DNA from 4 places in the Streptomyces sp. NPDC088923 genome. Region 1 is predicted to be linked to each of the others. Evidence: riboswitches for the same ligand, from Rfam matches in the RefSeq annotation. Region 1 holds a riboswitch; each other region holds the start of a gene.
What was found. A riboswitch is a leader RNA that binds a small molecule or an ion and turns the genes downstream of it on or off. The one in region 1 is predicted to bind cyclic di-AMP.
Positions count from the first base shown of each region.

Region 2: another riboswitch for cyclic di-AMP. It lies ahead of ACIP4O_RS15985 (C40 family peptidase); the one in region 1 lies ahead of ACIP4O_RS23440 (LysM peptidoglycan-binding domain-containing M23 family metallopeptidase).
Region 3: another riboswitch for cyclic di-AMP. It lies ahead of ACIP4O_RS04030 (transglycosylase family protein); the one in region 1 lies ahead of ACIP4O_RS23440 (LysM peptidoglycan-binding domain-containing M23 family metallopeptidase).
Region 4: another riboswitch for cyclic di-AMP. It lies ahead of ACIP4O_RS29425 (M23 family metallopeptidase); the one in region 1 lies ahead of ACIP4O_RS23440 (LysM peptidoglycan-binding domain-containing M23 family metallopeptidase).

Region 1 is NZ_JBIVIO010000006.1:295,514-299,046, reverse strand. It holds gene ACIP4O_RS23455 (XRE family transcriptional regulator) at 1-337, shown strand, start outside; gene ACIP4O_RS23450 (DUF6126 family protein) at 337-564, shown strand; gene ACIP4O_RS23445 (tyrosine-protein phosphatase) at 650-1,486, opposite strand; cyclic di-AMP (ydaO/yuaA leader) riboswitch at 1,844-2,021, shown strand; gene ACIP4O_RS23440 (LysM peptidoglycan-binding domain-containing M23 family metallopeptidase) at 2,024-2,752, shown strand; gene ACIP4O_RS23435 (SGNH/GDSL hydrolase family protein) at 2,946-3,533, shown strand, end outside.
Region 2 is NZ_JBIVIO010000003.1:117,985-121,517, forward strand. It holds gene ACIP4O_RS15970 (hypothetical protein) at 1-138, shown strand, start outside; gene ACIP4O_RS15975 (GNAT family N-acetyltransferase) at 297-725, opposite strand; gene ACIP4O_RS15980 (ATP-binding protein) at 1,056-1,502, shown strand; gene ACIP4O_RS15985 (C40 family peptidase) at 1,577-2,053, opposite strand; cyclic di-AMP (ydaO/yuaA leader) riboswitch at 2,057-2,257, opposite strand; gene ACIP4O_RS15990 (hypothetical protein) at 2,767-3,117, opposite strand; gene ACIP4O_RS15995 (ClpP family protease) at 3,122-3,533, opposite strand, start outside.
Region 3 is NZ_JBIVIO010000001.1:862,592-866,124, forward strand. It holds gene ACIP4O_RS04020 (cytochrome P450) at 1-294, shown strand, start outside; gene ACIP4O_RS04025 (transglycosylase family protein) at 431-1,489, shown strand; cyclic di-AMP (ydaO/yuaA leader) riboswitch at 1,678-1,855, shown strand; gene ACIP4O_RS04030 (transglycosylase family protein) at 1,859-2,563, shown strand; gene eno (phosphopyruvate hydratase) at 2,924-3,533, shown strand, end outside.
Region 4 is NZ_JBIVIO010000012.1:30,327-33,859, forward strand. It holds gene ACIP4O_RS29420 (GntR family transcriptional regulator) at 1-627, opposite strand, end outside; gene ACIP4O_RS29425 (M23 family metallopeptidase) at 955-1,728, opposite strand; cyclic di-AMP (ydaO/yuaA leader) riboswitch at 1,741-1,892, opposite strand; gene ACIP4O_RS29430 (dienelactone hydrolase family protein) at 2,292-3,026, opposite strand; gene ACIP4O_RS29435 (M16 family metallopeptidase) at 3,232-3,533, opposite strand, start outside.

The DNA.
Region 1 (3,533 bases):
CACCGAGGCGGGCGGCTGGACGTACTGGCAGGCCGGCGGCCCGGGGCGCGCGATGCAGGCCCTGCGCGTACGGGTCCCGTACGGCAGCCAGGGCGACATCGTGCGCGTGCACCCGGGGGAGGAGTGGCTGCACGTCCTGACCGGGCGCCTGCGACTGCGCCTCGGTGACAGCGCGCACCTGCTCGCTCCCGGCGACAGCGCCCACTTCGACTCGCTCACCCCGCACCGCATCGCCGCCGCGGACCCGGACGGCGCGGTGCTGCTCTTCGTCCACACGCTCTTGCAGAGCCCGCTCGGCGCGCTCTGCCTCGGCGACGTCCACCCAGGAGGCGCGTAATGCCCGAGCACGACAGCGGGATCAGGCCGGAGAAGGACGGCGGGCAGGTCGCACCGGGGGAGAGCGGCGGGCGGGTCGCGCCGGAGGAGAACGGGACCATCCGCCGCTTCGTCGAGGACAAGATCCCGACCGGGTTGTGGGTCCGTGTCTTCGTCTACGTCGTCGCCGCGCACGGCGTCGCCGCCTTCCTCTACCTGCTCTTCGTGCTGGGAGCGAAGAACCAGTAGCGGAAATCAGCCCCTCCACCCGCACCATGTCAGCCCCTCCGGCGATTGGGAGCGGGGGTGTGGGGGCGGCGCCCCCGCAGGGGGGTCACTCCACGAGCCGGTCCCTCAACCGCTCGCGCAGCGCCCCGTCCATCCCCAGGACCTCCCCGAAGTACCGCTCCCGGCCACCCCAGTGCGTGTCGATCGTCTCCAGCGCGGCCCGCAGGTAGCTCGCCCGCGCGGCGAAGAGCGGGTCGAGGAGTTCGGCGATCTCGGGGGCCGTGGGCGGGGTCGCGTCCTTACCGCGCGAGACGCGGTAGCGGCGGTGGCGCGCGTTCGACTTGAGGTAGTCCTCCTCGATCGCCTCCTCCTCCACGCCCACGGCGAGCAGCACGAGCGCGATGGAGGTGCCCGCCCGGTCCTTGCCCGCCGCGCAGTGCAGCAACGCGGGCACGCTGTCCTCGGCGATCGCCCGCAGCAGCCGCCCGTGCTCGGCGGTGCGCTCCTTGATCAGCTGCCGGTAACTGGCCTCCATACGGGCCTCGGCGCGCCCCTCGCCGAGCGCGGCCCGCAGCTGCTCCACCTCCCCGTCCCGCACGATCCGCCAGAACTCCGCGCCGTCCGCCGGGTCGTTGAGCGGCAGGTGCACATTGCGCACGCCGGGCAGGTCGACGTCGGGGCCTTCGAGGGCCCGGTCGGCGGCGTTGCGGAAGTCGAAGACGGAGTGGAGGCCGAGCGCGGCGAGGTAGGCGGCGTCGGCCTCGGTGGCGTGCGCGAGGTGGCCGCTGCGGAAGAGCACGCCGGTACGGGTACGGCGGCCGTCGCGCGTGGGCAGTCCGCCCACGTCGCGGAAGTTGCGGACCGCGCTCAGCGCGGGCTCTTCCGGCCCTGCCGAAGCGACGACGACGGGCTCGGGCGCGATCCCCGGGGGCGGCTGCGTCACGGGACTCCTTCCGGTGGACCGCCGGCGCGGCTCGCCGACGGTGGCGCGAGGCCGAGACTGGCACGGACCGCGAGGCCGGGCAAGGTACCGGAGCACGGGAGAACCCCGAGGTGAGCAGCGTCATAGCGGTGACGGACGGTGCCGGAGGCAGGCCCGGGGCCGGGCGGACCGTTTTCGCTGCACACGACGTACGTCCGGTTCTGCCCGTATCGAGCGGTTTCCACGGAGAGTGACGGAAATCTTCGGAATGGATCACGAAATGTGATTCCTGACGCAAAAAGGCTGCTTGTCCGGCGTGTCGAGATGCCTTTACGGTCACCAGCAGTCCGGCCGGAACGCCGAATCCTGCCGCCGCCCCGGACTCTCACGCTCACTCACACCCGTACCGGCAGGAGCGGGGGACCCACACGCACCACGCCGTGCCCGGTCCCTCCGGGACGGCTCGGGGTGAAGTCGCCGCGCGCACCGCGCCGGTGGCCGGGCAGCTCCAGCCCGAACCCGACAGCTCACCCCGCAGGCGACGGAGAAGGAATCCGCATGTCCGCCACGGCCAACCGCCGCTCGTTCACCCGTCGCCTCGCGCTGCTCGGCACCACCGGTGCCGCCGTCGTGGCGCTCCCGCTCACCGCCATCGGCGGCGCCCACGCCGCGAGCCCCGCGAAGGACTCGACGTACACCGTCAAGGCCGGTGACACGCTCATCAAGATCGCCAAGAAGGAGAAGGTCTCCGGCGGCTGGAAGAAGCTCTACGAGCAGAACAAGGGCACCATCGGCGCCAACCCCGGCATCATCAAGCCCGGTTCGAAGCTCGTCGTGAAGAAGGCCGCGACCCCGGCCCCCGCCGCCAAGAAGGCCGCCACGGGCACCGGCTGGACCGCGCCCGTCGACGGCGTCAAGGGCAGCGGCTACGGCCGCAACGGCAGCCTGTGGTCGCACGGCCACACCGGCGCCGACTTCCCGGTCAACACCGGCACCCCGGTCAAGTCCGTCGCGGCCGGCACGGTCGTCACCGCGGGCTGGGGCGGCGCCTACGGCAACCAGATCGTCATCAAGCACGCGGACGGCCACTACAGCCAGTACGCCCACCTCTCGGCCTTCAAGGTCTCGGCCGGGCAGAGCGTCACCGAGGGCCAGCAGATCGCCCTCTCCGGCGCGACCGGCAACGTGACCGGGCCGCACCTGCACTTCGAGGTCCGCACGGGCCCCGCGTACGGGAGCGACGTCAACCCGATCACCTTCCTCGCGCAGCACGGCGTCAACGCCTGAGCGCCGTACCTCCGAGAACCGTGGCGGCCCGTTCCCCGCAAGGGGCGGGCCGCCACGGCCGTTTCGGGACACGACCGCCAAGGGGTCTCGTTTATTCCGGGGTTGGGGCTTTCTTGACCGGTGGCCTTTCTCACTCCGCGTCACCCCCTCCCTACGGTGGCGTAAGTCTGGCGTAAAGGTGAAGGATGCCGAGGTGGCACGAGAAGCGAGGATCATCCCCAGCAGCAAGGCCCTCCCCGCCGGGGGCACCGTGACGTCCTACGTGGCCGTGGGCGACAGCTTCACGGAGGGCGTCGGCGACCCCGGGCCCGACGGGCTCCTCACCGGCTGGGCCGACCGCCTCGCCGTCCAGCTCGCCGACCGCCTCCCCGAGCGCTCCGCCTTCCGCTACGCCAACCTCGCCGTGCGCGGCAAGCTCCTCCACCAGATCGCCGAGGACCAGGTCCCCCGCGCCGCGGCACTCGCCCCCGACCTCGTCTCCCTCGTCGCGGGCGGCAACGACGTACTGCGCCCCGGCACCGACCCGGACGCCCTCGCCGAGCGCTTCGAGAAGGCGGTCGCCACGCTCTCCGGCGCGGCGGGCACCGTCATGATCGCGACCGGCTTCGACACGCGCGACACGCCGGTCCTGCGCCACCTGCGCGGCAAGATCGCCACGTACAACGCGCACGTACGCGCCGTCGCCGACCGCCACGGCTGCCTCGTCCTGGACCTGTGGGCCCTGCGCTCGGTCCGCGACCGCCGCGCCTGGGACAACGACCGCCTCCACCTCGGCCCCGAG
Region 2 (3,533 bases), on a different contig from region 1:
GCCTGGCACTTCGCCGACACCGAGGTCTTCCACCTCGCAGGGGGGCGCCTGGCCGGGAGGACACCACCGGGGACTACGGCGAGGCGTGGATCGCGCACGACGCCTGCTGCCTCGCCCCGCACGAGCGGCCTCCGGTGAGCAGCCCGGGTGCGGCAGCGCTGTGGCGGGCGATGCGGCTGCGCAGTGGGCGGGCGGAGCGGGGGCGGCGGGCCCGCGGCTGAGGCCACCACCCGTCACGCCGGCCCGGTCCCGGTACCCCGTCACGTCGGCCCGTCACACCCGGTCCGACGGTCCCGTCACACCGGCTTCACCCAGCGTCGCCACCGCTCCTCGCGTACGTACCCCGCCGCGCCCCACGCACCGTGCGCGCGCGTGTTCTCCTCCAGGACCATCGCGTCGACGCGGCGACCGCCCAGCGCGGCGAAACGCTCCTCCATCGCGTCGAGGAGGGCCGTCGCGATGCCCTGGCGGCGGTAGGCGGGATGGACGGCGAGGCGGTACGCGGAGCAGCGCCAGCCGTCGAAGCCCGCGATCACCGTGCCGACGAGTGTGCCGTCGCGCTCGGCGAGCAGCAGCGCCTCGGGGTCGCGGTCGAGGAGGCGGCGGACCCCGGCGGGGTCGTCGCTGATGCTCGTCCCCTCGGCGGCCTCGCGCCAGAAGGCGAGGACAGGGGCGATGTCGGCGGGCACGGCGTGACGTATGCGCGGCTCGGCAGGTGAGGTCATGCGCGGAGCCAACCAGGCGGTACGTGCGCGGGGCACCGGGGTTTCGCGATGCGGACGGCTCCGCCCCGCCCCCCGCGCCGCTCCCGTCCCGCGCTCCGGGCCGCTCCGGCTTCCGTGCTCCGGGCCGCTCCGTCCCGTACTCGGACGCCCCTCCTCGTACTTCGGGCGCGCCTCCCCGCGCCGTGGAATCCGCTCTGCCGTAGCAGGCTTCACCGCTTCGGGCGACAGTGGCGCACAGTCTCCGGAACGCGCCCCGTGCTGGTGGCAGGCTGTCGCGAACCACCGACCCGGTGCGCCGTGCGGACGCCCGGTGGAAAGGGGCAGGTTGTCATGGCCGATCACCAGGAAGCCTCCGTCACGCTGCCGAGCGACGCCGCCTCGGTCCCCGAGGCGCGCGCGTTCGTCGGCACGCTCCTCGCGGAGTGGGGACTGCCCGCGCGGGACGACTTGGCCGACGCGGTGCGCCTGATCGTCTCCGAACTCGTCACCAACGCCGTCCTGCACACGGGCGGACGATCCCCGTTCTTCACCGTCACCGTCTCGCTCGACCGTGACGAACTCCTGCGCGTCGGCGTGACCGACTCCCACCCGCGCCCCCCGCGCCGCCTCCCCGCCGCCGTCCAGCAGGACAACGGGCGCGGTCTCGCGATCATCCGCTTCCTCGCGGCGGAGAACGGCGGCAGGCTCTCGGTGGTCCCGACGCCGCAGGGCGGCAAGACGGTCCTGGTCGCGCTGCCCTGGCGACCGGCGCGCGCGGCTGCCGTGCCGGAGGGCTGAGCCCCCGCCACGAGCCCGCCCCACGAGCCGGGGGCTCAAGGCCTCAGGCTCATGAACCCGCGCGCGCCCGCCGCTTACCGCACGCGTCCGTACGAGACCCGCTTCGACCAGATCTTTTCGAGCTTGACCACGTCTCCCGTCTTGGGGGCGTGCCAGATCTTGTTCTTCCCGGCGTAGATGCCCACGTGGTAGACGCCGCCGCCGGAGCGGAAGAACACCAGGTCGCCCTTGGTGCGCTTCCCGGCCGAGACGTGCCGGGTCCGGTTGTACTGCGCCTGCGCGGTACGGGGCAGGGACTTGCCCGCCTTCTTGAACGAATAGAGCGTCAGGCCCGAGCAGTCGAAGCGATGCGGGCCCGTCGCGCCCCAGCGGTAGGGGGCGCCCTTCTTGGACGCCGCGACCTTGAGCGCCTTCGCGGAGATCCGGACCGCCGCCGAGGCCTCTCCGGAGGCGCCGGGGACGAGGACGGTGCCGCCCACGGCGGCGAGGGTGAGGACCGATACCGCGCCGGTCCGGGAGAGCAGGACGGGAACTCGATTGCGCACCAGCATGCGTAACCCTTCGTCAACCGCCTGTGAAGGATGACCTGTCGGGTTCGGACTGGCGAAGATGCCCGGCCGCTCACGCGGCTTCACCCCAAGGACCGGCGCCCGTTTCCGGGCCCGGACCGCCGTGCTCGGGTCCTCCACTCCCGCCGATCCACTCCGTGTCGACCTGGCGTCCGGGCGGCGGACGGGACTCGGCGTCCGCCCGGACCGCCCCGCCGCGGCGGCGGGGGCTTGTCGTCGGGAGCGATCTTGACGCACGACACCGCCGGATACCGAATGAAAACCGGCTTATGTGAGCTTAGTCACCCGTATGGCGATTGGGTGGCGAAAGTCCGTCAGGTGCGGGGCCATTTGGGCGGGACGAGCCGTCGACCAGCGCTGACGCCCTGCGCGCGGGGCGGATCGCGGACCGCGGGGGCAACCGCGGGCGACGTGGCGCCGACTCGGGCGTACGTCATTGGGGGGTCCTCCGTTCGGCCGTCGCGCGTCGCGCTACGGACACGAATGGTCGCGGAGCGCATGCATGTGAAGGGTTACGAAGGGTTATGCGCCGTCCGGCGCGGACTTCACGCCCCGCGTGCACCGCGAACGGCCCGCGCGGGCGCGCCCGCGCGGCGCCAACGGCCGCGCGGCGCCAACGGCCGCGCGGCGCTACCGGCCGCCCAGCGGGCGCGCGGCTGCTCAGTGTGCCCGTCCGCTCAGCGTTCCGGCCCCGCTCAGCGTTCCCGCCCGCCGTCTCCCGCGCTCCCGTTGCCCGCGTCGGCCGCCCCGGCGGGCGGCACCGCGACGCGCCCCGCCCGGCGTTCGCCGTCCAGGACGCGCAAGGCCCGCTCCAGCGTGGCCCGGTGCAGCTCGGTCTCGCCGCGCGCGTGCATCAGCGCCAGCGCGTCCCGCAGTCGCGTCACCTCGGTGACGAGCGCCTGGGCGGCGCGCAGGGCGGCGTACGTGTCGTCGCCGCGCGCGGGATTGACCCGCCCGAGCAGCTCGGCGGTGGCGAGGTAGTGGTCGACGAGTTCGCCCTCGGCGCGGGTCAGCGCGGGCAGCGGCGGGAGTTCGGGCGGCAGCACGCGCTCACCTGGTCCCGGAGTGCGGGGCGCGCCGGTCGGCGAGGGCGTCGACGATCCCGTACGCCTGTGCCTCCGCCGCCGTCAGGACGAGATCGCGTTCCATGTCCTCGTGCACCCGCTCCCGCGTTCGTCCGGTGTGCTGCGCGAGGAGCCGTTCCGTCGTGCGGCGTTCGCGCGCCAACTCCTCGGCCCACACCGCCAGATCGCTCGGCTGCCCTCGCATCGCCTCGGGCAGCTCGGGCTGTCGCAGCACGATCCGCGCCCCCGGCAGGGCCGCACGTTTGCCGGGAGCCCCGGAGGCGAGCAGGACCGCGCCCACGGAGACGGCCTGCCCGAGGCAGTACGTCGCGACGTCGCACGCCAGGTGCCGCATGGTGTCGTACACGGCGGTCAGCGCGGTGAAGCTGCCGCCCGGG
Region 3 (3,533 bases), on a different contig from region 1:
CTCGCCGCCGCCGACCACGATCCCGCGCGCTTCCCCGACCCCACCACGCTCGACCTCACCCGCCGCGACAACCAGCACCTCGGCTACGGCCACGGCATCCACTACTGCCTCGGCGCCCCGCTCGCCCGCCTGGAGGGAAAGACCGCCCTCACCCGCCTCTTCACGCGCCTCCCCGGCCTCGCCCTCGACGCCGACCCCGAAGAACTGCGCTGGCGCGGCGGCCTCATCATGCGAGGCCTGCGCACCCTTCCCGTCCGTTTCACCCCCTCTGCGCAGGGATGTGAGCAGTCGTGAACTGAATGCGCGTCAATAATGTGATGTTCGCGTGATCAGTGCTGCATCGACTTGTGACGAGCGTTCGAATCCCGCTACGTTCACGTCGGATCATCTGTCCCACCAGCTGACCCTCAGCTCTTGCGAAAGGCACCGCATGCTCTCCGGGAACGGTCGCCACCGACGCCCCCGCCAGGCCCCGGCCCTTGTCGTCGCGGCCGGGGTCACCGGCTCCGCCATCGCCATCCCCCTCCTCGGCGCGGGGACCGCGAGCGCCGACCAGGGTCCCTGGGACCGCCTCGTGGAGTGCGAGACGGGCGGTGACTGGGCGGCCGACAGCGGCAACGACTACTACGGCGGCCTCCAGCTCTCCGACGAGGAGTGGGAGGCGCACGGCGGTCTCGACCTCGCGCCCCGCGCCGACATGGCGACGCCCGCCCAGCAGATACAGGTGGGTCAGCGCATCCTCGCGGCCCAGGGTCCCTCCGCCTGGCCCGGCTGCGCCCTGACCGCCGGGCTCACCACGGAGGACGGCTCGACGGCCTCCGCGCCCGCCCCCGAGGGCACGCCGAGCGCCACCGCGCCGGGCGAGAAGCAGACGGACAAGAAGGACAAGAAGGAGAAGAAGGGCGAGGGGAGTTCGTCCTCGGCGAGCGCCGACCCCTCCGCCTCGAAGACACCCGACGCGGAAGCCTCCACCGGGACCCCGTCCTCCGACGCCTCCGCGAGCCCGTCCGGCAAGGACGAGGACGCGGCCGCGGGCGCGGGCGCGGACGCCACCACGGGCGAGAGCGGCGCCACGGGGCACAGCCGCGGCAAGCACGCGAAGCCCGCCCCCTCCGGCTCGCCCTCCGAGGCCGCGGAACCCTCCGGCTCCGCCTCGCCCTCCGAGTCGACCACCGTCCCCGGCAGTGACCTCTCCGGCGAGACATCCGCCACTCCCGGCGACGGCCGCGACTCCGGAGCCGACCGTTCCGCTCCCGGCGGCCGCCACGCGGCCACGGACACGGAGGGTCAGAAGGGTGCGGACGGGGCGGACAAGGCCGATCCGTACAAGGTGCGCGAAGGGGACAATCTCTGGAGTATCGCCGAGGCGCACAAGCTGGCCGACGGCTGGACCGGGCTCTACGAGCAGAACAAGAAGATCGTCGGCGCCGACCCGGACCTCATTCTTCCTGGCCAGAGCCTGGATCTTGGTGCGGAATCAGGGCGATAACCGGACAAGCGGTTGACCGCATCTGTCCGTTATTGTCCGGTAGGGGTCGAGTGAGACATGAGTCTCAACCGCCCTGATCGTCTTTGAAGTTCCGCTGATTTCTTGCTTAACGTCGTGCTCGCTTCCCCACCGGGAGGCCCCGACGGTCGTCACGCCGAATCCTGCCGGCGCCCGTTTCGGGACAGTCGTCGCGTCACGCGCCGAAGGCAGGAGCGGGGGACCCAAGGTTTGCGTCCCAGCCGGCGTCCGGGAGACCGGGCGCCGGCCCGGGGCTAGGGGTGAAGCCGGGCGGCAGCCGCCGTCCGGCCGGGCAACTCACGGGCCCGAACCCGACAGCTCACCTCGCAGGCGTCGGTGAGGAGATACTCCATGCTGTTTTCCGGCAAGGCCAAGCACCGTCGCCGTCGTACCACCCGCATCGTCGCGTTCGCCGGTGTCACCGGCGCCGCGATCGCCGTCCCGCTGATGGCGAGCGGCAGCGCCTCCGCCGCCTCGACCGCCACCTGGGACGCCGTCGCCCAGTGCGAGTCCGGCGGCAACTGGTCCATCAACACGGGCAACGGCTACTACGGTGGCCTCCAGTTCAACCAGTCCTCCTGGGCCGCCGCCGGTGGCACCCAGTACGCCCCGCGCGCCGACCTGGCCACCAAGGACCAGCAGATCGCCACCGCCGAGCGTCTCCTCGACATGCAGGGCCCGGGTGCCTGGTCCTGCGCCGGCGCCGGCAACCTCACCAACGACGGTGTCGACCCGGGCGTCAACCCCAATGGTGGCGGCCAGCAGACGCAGGAGCGCTCCTCCAGCGACCAGAGCGCCTCGCGCAGCCAGCAGCGCCAGGCCCCCCAGCAGCAGCACACCACCCCGAAGTCGACCACCGGCACGGTCAAGACCGACACCGGCATCACCGTCCCCAAGGGCGACGGCGAGTACAAGGTCGTCAAGGGCGACAGCCTCAGCGAGATCGCCCAGAAGCACCACGTCTCCGGCGGCTGGAACAAGCTCTTCGAGCTGAACAAGGACATCGTCAAGGACGCCGACCTCATCTACCCGGGCCAGCAGCTCCACCTCAGCTGACCCCCTCCGGGACGACCGGGCCCCGCGCCCGTGGCGTTCCCCCGCAGGACCGCCCCGCCCCGCCGCGTTCTCCCCCGTACGCGGCGGGGCGGGGCTTTTCCCTGCCGGACGGGACTCCCGCCCCGCACCTCACCCGCGCACACCCCCGCTCACCAGCGCGGCTCACCTGTCACCCCCTCGGCTCAGATGCCCCGTTCGGCCCCGTTCCGCCCACCCGATTCGCCCTATTCACCGGCTCTGTCCCCCTGATTCCGACCGAGTCCCGGGCGTAGGCCGACCCCGGCCCCCCGGCCGGTTAGGCTCATGCAGCGGAAGGCCCCGCAAGGGCCCCCGCAGACCTGCTCCACATCCCAGAAGGAGATGCTCGTGCCGTCCATCGACGTCGTCGTAGCCCGGGAAATCCTGGACTCCCGAGGCAACCCCACGGTCGAGGTCGAGGTCGGCCTCGACGACGGCAGCACCGGCCGTGCTGCCGTGCCCTCCGGTGCGTCCACCGGTGCCTTCGAAGCCATCGAGCTGCGTGACGGTGACGCCAACCGTTACCAGGGCAAGGGCGTCGAGAAGGCCGTCCTCGCCGTGATCGAGCAGATCGGCCCGGAGCTCGTCGGCTACGACGCGACCGAGCAGCGCCTGATCGACCAGGCGATGTCCGACCTCGACGCCACGCCCGACAAGTCCTCGCTCGGCGCCAACGCCATCCTCGGCGTCTCGCTCGCCGTCGCGCACGCCGCCTCCGAGGCGAGCGACCTCCCGCTCTTCCGCTACCTCGGCGGCCCCAACGCGCACCTGCTCCCGGTGCCGATGATGAACATCCTCAACGGCGGCTCGCACGCCGACTCCAACGTGGACATCCAGGAGTTCATGATCGCGCCGATCGGCGCCGAGTCGTTCTCCGAGGCCGTCCGCTGGGGCGCCGAGGTCTACCACACCCTCAAGAAGGTGCTCAAGGAGCGCGGCCTGTCCACCGGCC
Region 4 (3,533 bases), on a different contig from region 1:
GCCTGGGCCGCGCAGGCGGTGGGCGCGCCGCGCGCGGTCGGCGTGCTGCGCCGTGAGCGCGCGGGCCCGCTCCGCGTCACCGCGCGCCAGGGCGTCGACGATCGCGCCGTGCTCGGCCCAGGACTCCTGCGGGCGGGCGGGCGACTCGACCACGTACATCCACGCGATCTTCTGCCGCAGCAGGGTCAGCAGGGAGGTCAGGGTCTCGCTCGCGCTGGCCTGCACGAGGGTCTCGTGGAACCAGCCGCCCAGCGAGCGCAGGTCCTCCTCCTGCCCCCGGCGTGCCCGCTCCTGCCCCAGCCTGACGAGGCCGCGCAGCACCTTGAGGTGCGCCTCGGTCCTGCGCTGCGCGGCGCGCGCCGCGCACAGCGGCTCCAGGAGCAGCCTCGTCTCCAGGACGTCCACGGCCTCCCGCGCCCCCGGCTCGGCGACCTGCGCCCCCGCGTGCCGGCGCGTCACCACGAAGCCCTCCGCCTCCAGCGTGCGCAGCGCCTCCCGCACCGGCACCCGCGAGACCCCGTATCTCCGCGCGAGCAATTCCTCCGTGAGCCGGCTCCCCCGCTCGTACACGCCCGAGACGATATCGTCCCTGATCGCCGTGCATACCGAGTGCGCGGGAATACTCATGACCCGACCTCCGCATTATTCACCGCGAAACGCTGCCGTTGGACGTCCGCGAGGTGGCTCCACCAGACATTAGAGCAGTGACCCTATGAGAACAGTGAAGAATTCCTCACGGCAGGGCGCATTCCCCGAATATCTTCGGGCCCCGGTGCGCTGTTTACGGGCGGTTCGGGGCGGAAAGGGCGAGGTGCGCCGTACCGGGAGCGGGGCGTGCGGTGCGGTGCCGGGAGTGGAGCTGCCGGGCGCGACGTCGAGGCCCGTACGCGGAATGCCGAAAGCCCCCGGGGGCGGCCGGGGGCTTTCGAAGGCGTCGCGAGGCGCGGGACGGGCTCAGATGTCGATGCCGTGGCCGCGCAGGTAGGCGAGCGGGTCCATGTCGGAGCCGTACTCGGGGCTCGTCCGGGCCTCGAAGTGCAGGTGAGGGCCCGTGACATTGCCCGTGGCGCCCGAGACGGCGATCTGCTGACCGGCCGTCACGGTCTGCCCGACCGCGACGGTGGCGGCGGTGAGGTGCCCGTACTGCGTGTACGTCCCGTCGTGCATGCGGAGCACGACCTCGTTGCCGTACGCGCCGCCCCAGTCGACCTTCACGACCGTCCCCGCGCCGACCGCGTGGACGCTCGTGCCGCTCGCCGCGTGGAAGTCGATGCCGGTGTGGCTGCCGGACGACCACAGCGAACTGCTGGCGTGGTAGCCGGTGGAGACGTACGAGCCGGGGATCGGCAGGACGAAGGTGTTGAGGCGCTCGCGCTCGGCGGCCCGCGCGGCCCGCTCCTTCGCCTCCTTCTTCCGCTCGGCCTCGCGCTTCGCCTTCGCGGCCTCCTTACTCGCCGCGGCCGCGGCCTTCGCCTCGGCGGCGTCCTGCTCGGCGGCGGAGTGCACGAGGGAGGCCTGCGTGGCGATCTCCTGGGCGACGCTGTCGAAGCCGATGACGCGGGTGAGGCCGGTGTCGGGGCCCTCGTGGTTCGCGGCGTGCGCGGGGGCGGCGAGGGTGCCGACGACGGAACCGGTCGTGAGCGCGGCAAGCCCGGCCACCTTCGCACCGGTGCGGGACGCTCGGACGGCAGGGCGGCGGTGCCTGCCCGTGGGGCGCGTGAACGCCATGAAGCGGCTGTTCCTTTCCTTCCCTCTCGCCTACCGGGTTAGCTGACGGGTTCGGAGCAGGAAGGTCTCCTACGGACACCGGCGGACGGCGTCCGATTCACCCCATGGGACACATGGGTCCCCGGCTCCCGGGTACAAGCCCCGGAACTCGGCGAAGGCTGTCCGCTGCCGCGGGCGCGGCGCATACCTGACGAACAGCCGGAGTGACGCTAAGCGGGGCAAGACTTCCGTAACAAACGCAACCGCGCCTTTGTTGCTCATGCCACACCCCAGACAGGCCGTCATGCACCCAATACGGACACGGACCCGACCGGTATCCGGACAGCCTTGGGCCCGTGCCCGCGCACGTCGACGCCCGCGCCGGCTCGCTGGGCCGCCGTGCCCGTTCGCATGGGCTGCCGCGTGCCCGCTCACGGGAACCACCGTGCCCGCTCGCGTGGGCCACCGCCTCCGCTCGCGCGGGCCGCCGTGTCGGACCAAGCCGCACCGCCACTCCCCGCCGAGGCAGCCCCGCCCGCCACGGGCACTCGTCGCCGCCCCGCCCACCCGCCGCTGCCGGGGACTCAGCCGCCCGTCAGCGTCCCGGCGAGAAGGGGAAGCAGGCGGTCCCAGTGACGGGCGAACCCGGTGGCGCTGAAGGCGTCGGTGTCGGCCATGGTGAAGCCGTGCCGGGTGCCGGGGTAGACCTCCGAGGTGTAGTCGACACCGGCCGCGTCGAGTTTTTCGTGGAGCGAGTCGAGGGCCTCCGGGGTCATGTCGCCCTCGGCGTGGCCGAGATGGACACGTGCGGTGAGCGCGGAGTGGACACCGGGTCCGGCCGCCCCCACCGGCGCGTGGAACGCGGCGACGGCCGCCACCTCGCCGGGGTGCTCGGCGGCGGCGCGCACCGCGAGGAGACCACCGACGCAGTAGCCGGTGACGGCGAACGGCCCCGCCGCGACCTCGGGTTGTGCCGCGAGAAAGGCGAGGTAGGCGTCCGCGTCCTTGCGGGCGCGTTCGGCGGTGTGCGCCTCGATGAGGGGCAGCACGCGGGCGAAGACCGCCGCCCGTTCCTCTCCCCCGAGGTAGGCGGGGAGTTCGACCACCGGCGCGGGGCCGTGCCGGTAGAAGAGGTGGGGGACGAGGACGTAGTACCCGTGCCCGGCCAGTTGACCGGCCAGGTCCCGTACCACGGGCCTGAGGCCGAAGCCGTCCGCGTACAACAGGACCCCGGGGTGCCGCCCTCCTCCCTCGGGGAAGGCGGCGAAGCCCTCTGCGTGACCGTCCTCGGTGGCGATGCTCAGTGTCTTGGTGGGCATGACTCTCCTGTCGTGGTCGATGTGCCGAAGCTGCGATCAACACGACGGAGGGCGGGGCGCGGGGCGGTACCGGGCCCGCGACGGCGCGCGGCGGTGGCCGGTCCGGGCCGATACGCGGACGCGCCGACTCCCCGGCGGGACGACCGGCCCGCGCAGGGCCGCCCCGGGCCCGCCAGGCCCGCGGCCCGGCGGACCCCCACGGGCCTCAGCCCTGGACCACCGTCACCTCCCCGATCCCCAACTCCCTCACGGAATCAGCGATCTGCGCCGCGTCCCCCACCAGAACCGTCACCAGGCGGTCCGCCGGGTAGGCGTTCACGACGGCGGCCGTGGCCTCCACCGTGCCCGTCTCGGCGAGGCGGCGGTAGAAGGCGGCCTGGAAGTCGTCGGGGAGCTGCTGCTCGACCTGATCGGCGAGCGTCCCCGCGACGGCGGCGGCCGTCTCGTACTTGAGCGGGGCGACACCCACGAGGTTCTGCTCGGCCGTCTCGCGCTCCGCGTCGGTGA